Regions from separate parts of the Candidatus Enterococcus ikei genome, predicted to be linked through region 1. Evidence: riboswitches for the same ligand, from Rfam matches in the RefSeq annotation. Region 1 holds a riboswitch; the other holds the start of a gene.
The links. A riboswitch is a leader RNA that binds a small molecule or an ion and turns the genes downstream of it on or off. The one in region 1 is predicted to bind magnesium.

Region 1 (3,403 bases):
ATATCAACTGCCGTATCCACAGAAATCCCTACATCGGAAACTTTCATCGCTCCAGCATCGTTGATCCCATCGCCCATAAAACCAACTGTTTGTTCGTTCTTTTTCAAAGCTTTAACGATTTTTGTTTTTTGATCTGGTGTTACTTTTGTGAAAACATTGTATTCATTGACTGTTTTTTCTAATTCTGTCTCAGTTAATTTAGCAATTGCTGAACCATTGATCATTTTTTCAGAGCCCAGACCAACTTCTCTACAGACAGATCGTGTAACTAACTCATTATCACCAGTTAAGATTTTTACTGAAACTCCGTTATTTTTCAACGCTTGGATAGCTTGCGCTGCCGTTTCTTTAGGAGGATCTAAAAATGCTAGATACCCTTGTAAAACAAGTTCTTTTTCATCTTCAACAGAATAATCATCTAACTGATTATTGACTTTCTTATCAGCGATTGCTAACACTCTTAGACCATCTTCATTTAAGTCATTCACTGTTTTTAGCACTTGTTTTTTTATTTCTGACGTGATTGGAACAATCTCGCCACCTTGATTGATATAAGAACAGGCCTGAAGCATTTCTTCAACTGCACCTTTTGTGATCAAGCTACTTTGATTGGCTCTTCTATCTTTGACAACCACACTCATTCTTCTACGATTAAAATCGAAAGGTATTTCATCGATTTTAAAATAATCTTCTTCATCAATGGTTAATTCTTTTGATGTCGCTTCAATAATTGCTTTATCGATTAAATTACGAAGACCTGTTTGAAAATAACTATTTAAAAAAGCAGACTGCAGTACTTTGCGATCTTCTTGACACGACGTATTGTAGTGGTATTCTAAAATAACTTTGTCTTGTGTTAATGTCCCGGTTTTATCGGTACATAAAATATCCATCGCTCCAAAGTTTTGAATCGCATTGACATTTTTCATGATCGTTCCTTCTTTTGCCATATCTCTAGAACCCTTGACCAAATTTGTCGTTACGATCATTGGCAGCATTTCTGGTGTCAAACCGACCGCTGTCGCAATCGCAAACATCAACGCTTCGCTCCAATTACCTTTAGTGATTCCATTAATCAAAAATACCGCTGGTGTAATCACCATCATAAAACGAATCAAAAGCCAGGTTGTTTTATTCACACCTAATTCAAAACTAGTTTTTTTCTCGTCATCTGCTACATCTTGAGCAATTTTTCCAAATAAAGTATTGTCACCGACTCGAACTGCAACACCAACGCCGCTGCCACTGACCACGTTACTGCCTAAAAATAACAAATTTTCAAAATCTGTTTGGTTATTGTTGGTATGCACTGTATTTTTTACTTTCTTTTCAACTGGAAAACTTTCTCCGGTCATCGCAGATTGTGAGATGAACAAGTCTTTGGCATGGATCAGACGTAAATCTGCTGGAATCATGTCACCTGCTGAAAGTTTAACTAAATCACCGCAGACAACTTCATCCATGGGGATTTCCATTTCTTTATTTTCTCTAGTAACTGTTGCAGTTATCTGAATCATATTTTGCAATTTACTAACTGCATTGCTTGATTTTACTGATTGAACTAAGCTCATTGTTCCACTTAACAAAACCATAACGAGCATGATCAATACGCCGGCAAGGTCTTTTTCACTTGGTTCTGCATAAACATATTCCGTAAAAAATGAAATAGTTGCAAGAATCATCAATACAACTGTAAATGGGGTAACATATGATTTTATCACCGTATAAATAAATGATTTCTTTTTATCATCAGTGATTTTATTTACGCCAAATTTATCCTTAGAACGTTGTACTTCTCTGGCTTTTAGTCCATCCCAAGAAGATGAAAAATTTTCTAATACTTTATCGATAGATAGGTTAGCTAATTTTTGATATGCTTTTTCATGGATCATGTTCTTCATTTCTTTTTGCATCTGTCTTTTCCTCTTTTCTTTCAATTACTGATTTATTGATCGAACTATCTTCTGGCACACTAACCACATCCTTTCCACACAAAAAAAACGCACTGAAAACTCAGCCCGCTCTGCCGTGAGTCTTCGCAATCGTTGAGTTTTGGCACTATACAACGTAAAAAGCATCAGCTTTTAGCTACCTTATGAAAAGCCTTAATCCGACAATTCCTGTTCTACCCATTGGCGTCTCTCGACGTTTTTGGGCAGTAGCCTGTGTTTGTATAGGAGCCTCACCTAACAAGAAGAATTACACTATCATTCTAATGAGTTACATCATTTTTTTATAGACTAAAAAACTTATACCGCTATAACTTTTTTTGTATATAGTTTTATCAGCGTACTTAAGCTTTTGTTAGCCAACATCAAATCATTTACAAAATAGAATAAAGGTATAAATAAAAAGGGATGGTTTATTTGCTCATTTCTATTTATGATAGTTATGTAGACGAACATCCCAACTTCGTTTATGCACAATCCATACTCCTTTTTACAATATTAACTCGGATAAATCCCACTTCGTATTTTCTGCGAAGTGGGATTTGTTTTCTCAAGATTCTCATATTTAATCCATACAAAAAGGAATAGCACTATAAGTAAAATAGAATGGTTTAAATGCATCAGTACGAATATAATGAACGAGTAAATAAATTATTTACAGTGCATGATTTAACGTTCATCATTTCTTATCAGAAAGCAACAACCTGATAAAAGCCTCTTCAATTGGTCTGCTATCACCAATTGAAGAGGCTCTTTTCCTATTTGTCTGAAAATTGCTCTTTCTCCTGTACATCAAATTATGCTTATTTCAAAATAATCATAGATACTATTAAATTTTTATATATTTTTTAAAAAAATGAACTATTTTATCTAAAATTATTTTATCTTATATGTGATTAGAATTTTATTTTTACTTGAGTGAAGGAGATGGGGAAATGAAACTAAAACACTTAGATTATTTTTTAGCATTATGTAAAAGCAAAAGCTTTACAAAGACATCGGAGGAATTAGGTATTTCTCAACCTTATTTGAGCACTCATATCCGCGAATTAGAACTGGAATTACATGCTCAATTGATAACAAGAGATTACGGTAATAACAAGTTAACCGCAGAAGGGCTTGTGCTACAAACTAGAGGAGAAAAAATTTTTAAAGAATTTGACATGGCAGTCAATGAAATCAACTTACTCGTTCATACTGGAGAAACTGCAACAATCAAAATCGGTACTAATTTACCTGATATCGATTATTTAATTGCTAAATTATTAACGGAATTCCGTCTTCATTATCCCTCTGTTTCGCTTGAGTACAGTTATTTTGAAAATCTAGAAGAGGTACTAGGAAATAATGAAATCGACATTGCTATCGGTATTTTGTCAGAAACAAATTCGAAAATAACAAGTGACTTAATTTTTTCTGAATCATATAGTATTTTCGTCAGCACTAACAATCAA
Region 2 (3,403 bases), on a different contig from region 1:
CAAAGGTTCCTGAAAAACGCATCCAGCGCGGCTCAGTTGCCAAATCGATTTGTGGCGATAGTGCTGTCGTAATTCCTAACGCCCGATATTCTTTACTAGCAATTTCACCGAATTGCTTAACCAATGCTGGATCGAATGTCGCAGCTAAACCTAATTGTTCCGGCCATTTAGAAATATCTCCGCCAGCCCCTGCATTAAATTCTGTATCTGCACTTGTGCTGTGTCTAGGATCAGAACTAATATTCACAGGTATACCCAAATCTAAACTTTCTGCCATTGCCTGTATATTATTGGTCCACTCAGCGGCAATTTGAGGAGAATCAACAATGGTTAACAAGACATGACGAATATGGTCTTTTTTCAAAAATTCTTTTTGCTGATCTGTTAAATTAGATAGTGATCCAGTATAATCATTTAATGTTTTACCATCATATGTTCCAGAAAACATTTGAACAAAATGATTGTCATTTTTTGCTACAGTTTGATGGCGGCTATATAACATCAAACCGGCAATTTGTTCGATCGATAATTTCGAAACCAAATCCTCGATTCTTTCATCAATTGGTAACCGCCAATCTTCATAAGGATCTAAAACACCATTTTTATTTAAATCTTTAAATGCAAAACCATCTTCTTCTATCAATGTCACACCAGATGCTTCAGCATACCCAAGGGTTGCTCCATTTTCATTTTCAACAAGTGTCCAATTTCCTTGAGCTATTTTGCGATAGGTCATATCGATTTCCTCCTATTTCTAAATAAAAGTAAACGCATTCTTTTGCTAATTCAATCTTACAATTTTTTACGATCAAATGCGATACTAATTTTTATTCCAATATAAGTTTGTTATTTTCTGATTCACTTCAATTCTGCTTAAGAAAGTATAAAGAAAATAAAACTTAATCTATTCTCAATATTAAGTTTCTCTGATTTTTTCATAATAAAATGGTCAAACAAAATCCCTGCAATACTTGATTTTATAACTTAAAAAATTATAAAATCAAGCAAATGATGTACTTACTCCGTTCGTTATATTATAAAAAATTTAATACTTCCCTCATTGACTTCAAGTGATATTTTCACTATATTTAGGGCGATCTGAATAACTTGTTAGGTGAGGCTCCTATGGAAACACAGGCTACTGCTCAAAAATGTCGAAAGACAGTAATGGGTAGGACAGGAATTGTCGAATTAAGGCTTTTCACAAAGTAGCTAAAAGCTCTGCTTTTTACGTTTCATAGTGCTAAAACTCAACGATGAGAATGATGAAAAGCTCTATTTGTGCTGAAATCAATCCCCCTTCGCTGAGTTATTTTAAGCGAAGGTTTTTTATTTTTGATAAATAATATTGGCGAGTGTTAGGACTTTAGGAGGTGAAAATTGATGCACAAGAAGACATCTAGTTATTATTATGAACTATCTTCTTTAGTGTACAACCGCCTTTATCTATTATTCAGAGCAAAAAGAACTTTTTATACCGTCATCCAACTCAATTCCTGAAGCCAAACTTTATTTGATGATCAATTAAAATGATTAGCGAGGAATAAAAATGAAAACAGTAAAGAAACTTTTAATTTGTACGGTTCTTTTTGGCATATTGGTCGTTACCGCTACTGGAAGTTATATCGCTATTAGCTTTCATAATGGAAAAAAAACAGCCCAGTCTCAAGTAAATAAGTCTAAGAATACGAATTTTTCTGGTGATCAACAGACAAATCTAAAAGAAATCACGATTATGTTGATAGGCGATGACGGACGTGAAGATGATGAAGATGGTGGACGAGCAGATACGTTGATGGTCGCCCATTATAATAGCGAAACAAAACAACCAAAATTAGTCTCGATCATGAGGGATTCTTATGTGCAGATTCCTAATCATGGTTTAGAAAAAATCAATGCTGCTTATGCTTTTGGCGGCGCCGAATTAACAAAAAAAGTGTTAAACGATTCGTTTAACTTACCAATCAATTATTATATTTCTGCTAATTTTAATAACTTTATTCGATTAATCAATGAACTGTATCCAAAAGGCATTGAAATTGATGCGGAAAAAGACATCAACCTAGACAATGTTGATATCAAAAAAGGCAAACAAATCATGGATGGTAATACCTTGTTGCAATATGCCCGTTTTAGAATGGATGAAGAAGGCGATTTCGGTCGTGTCAGAAGACAACAACAAGTCATGGATGCCTTAGCCAAACAATCTAAAGAAGCAGTTTCATTCATGCAGCTACCTAAAATTGCCGGTGAAGCTATCGGTTACTTAGACACGAATATACCTGCTGATTTGCTAATAGATTTAGCTAAAGATTTTCTGAAAGGAACTGTTAAAAATCTCAAAACGTTATCCGTACCAGTTAAAGGGAGCTGGACTTTTAATGATTACACAGAGGCTGGAAGTGTTTTAGAGATCGACGAAACGCAAAATGCACAAGCCATTCATGAATTCTTGAATGATGGAGCAGAAAAATGAAACAGCACAACAGATTATCCAAATTGCACTATGTAGATTTTTATATTTTAATCCCTTATTTCATCCTATGTATCATCGGTATTTTAATGGTCTATAGTTCTAGCTCTTATCAGTTATTAGACAGCGAATTAGGAACAGCTAGTAAGGCTATCAAACAGACAATGTACTTTATTTTTAGTCTAGTCTGCATGTTTTTTGTTTATCGATTTAATTTGAGTGTACTTCGCAAGCCTAAAATGATGCATTTTATCTTAATCATGACCTTTCTTTCGATTATTTCTTTACCGTTTATCGGGACAAGTGTAGGTGGCGCCAAGCGCTGGATCAATTTAGGCGTACTTTTGTTTCAGCCTTCAGAGTTAGTGCCTTTGGTATTGGTTCTTTATTTAGCGGCAAATTTAGCAAAAACAGATACCTTAGTTCCTTTTACCTTTAAAAATCATAAACGTTCACTACTGGTTTCAATTTTCTTTATGTTTTTTGTTGCATTACAGCCAAATATTGCTGGAGCATCGATGATTTTTATTCTTGTTTTGGTTCTATTTTTATCCAGCGGTTTATCCCCTTTATTTATGTCACTAGCGTTGATTGGCTTTGTTGCACTAAAACGATTAGGCACCTTGATCTTATTGTCTATCCCAACTCATTGGATGCCACAAAAATTTGGTTATTTAGTGACACGATTTGAAGTAATGCAAAACCCATTTATTGATCCCACAGGCAAAGGCTTTCAAACGTCGAATGCGTACTATGCTATGCATAATGGCGGATTTTGGGGCTTAGGCTTAGCCAATAGCATTCAGAAAAAAGGCTTTTTGCCAGCAGCCGATACGGATTTTATTTTTGCGATTTGCATTGAGGAGTTGGGTTTAATTTTTTCTTTAGGGATTTTATTTTTAGTTTTCTTGATTGTTGGTCGTTTGTTTT

Region 2: linked by a shared signal. The riboswitch ahead of JZO69_RS06865 (LCP family protein) and the one ahead of mgtA (magnesium-translocating P-type ATPase) in region 1 are both predicted to bind magnesium.

What each region holds. Positions count from the first base shown of each region.
Region 1 covers NZ_JAFLWD010000007.1:11,893-15,295, reverse strand. The annotation lists gene mgtA (magnesium-translocating P-type ATPase) at 1-1,913, opposite strand, end outside; M-box (ykoK) riboswitch at 2,031-2,201, opposite strand; gene JZO69_RS02845 (LysR family transcriptional regulator) at 2,885-3,403, shown strand, end outside.
Region 2 covers NZ_JAFLWD010000015.1:5,523-8,925, forward strand. The annotation lists gene JZO69_RS06860 (glycoside hydrolase family 3 protein) at 1-736, opposite strand, end outside; M-box (ykoK) riboswitch at 1,100-1,269, shown strand; gene JZO69_RS06865 (LCP family protein) at 1,550-2,476, shown strand; gene JZO69_RS06870 (FtsW/RodA/SpoVE family cell cycle protein) at 2,473-3,403, shown strand, end outside.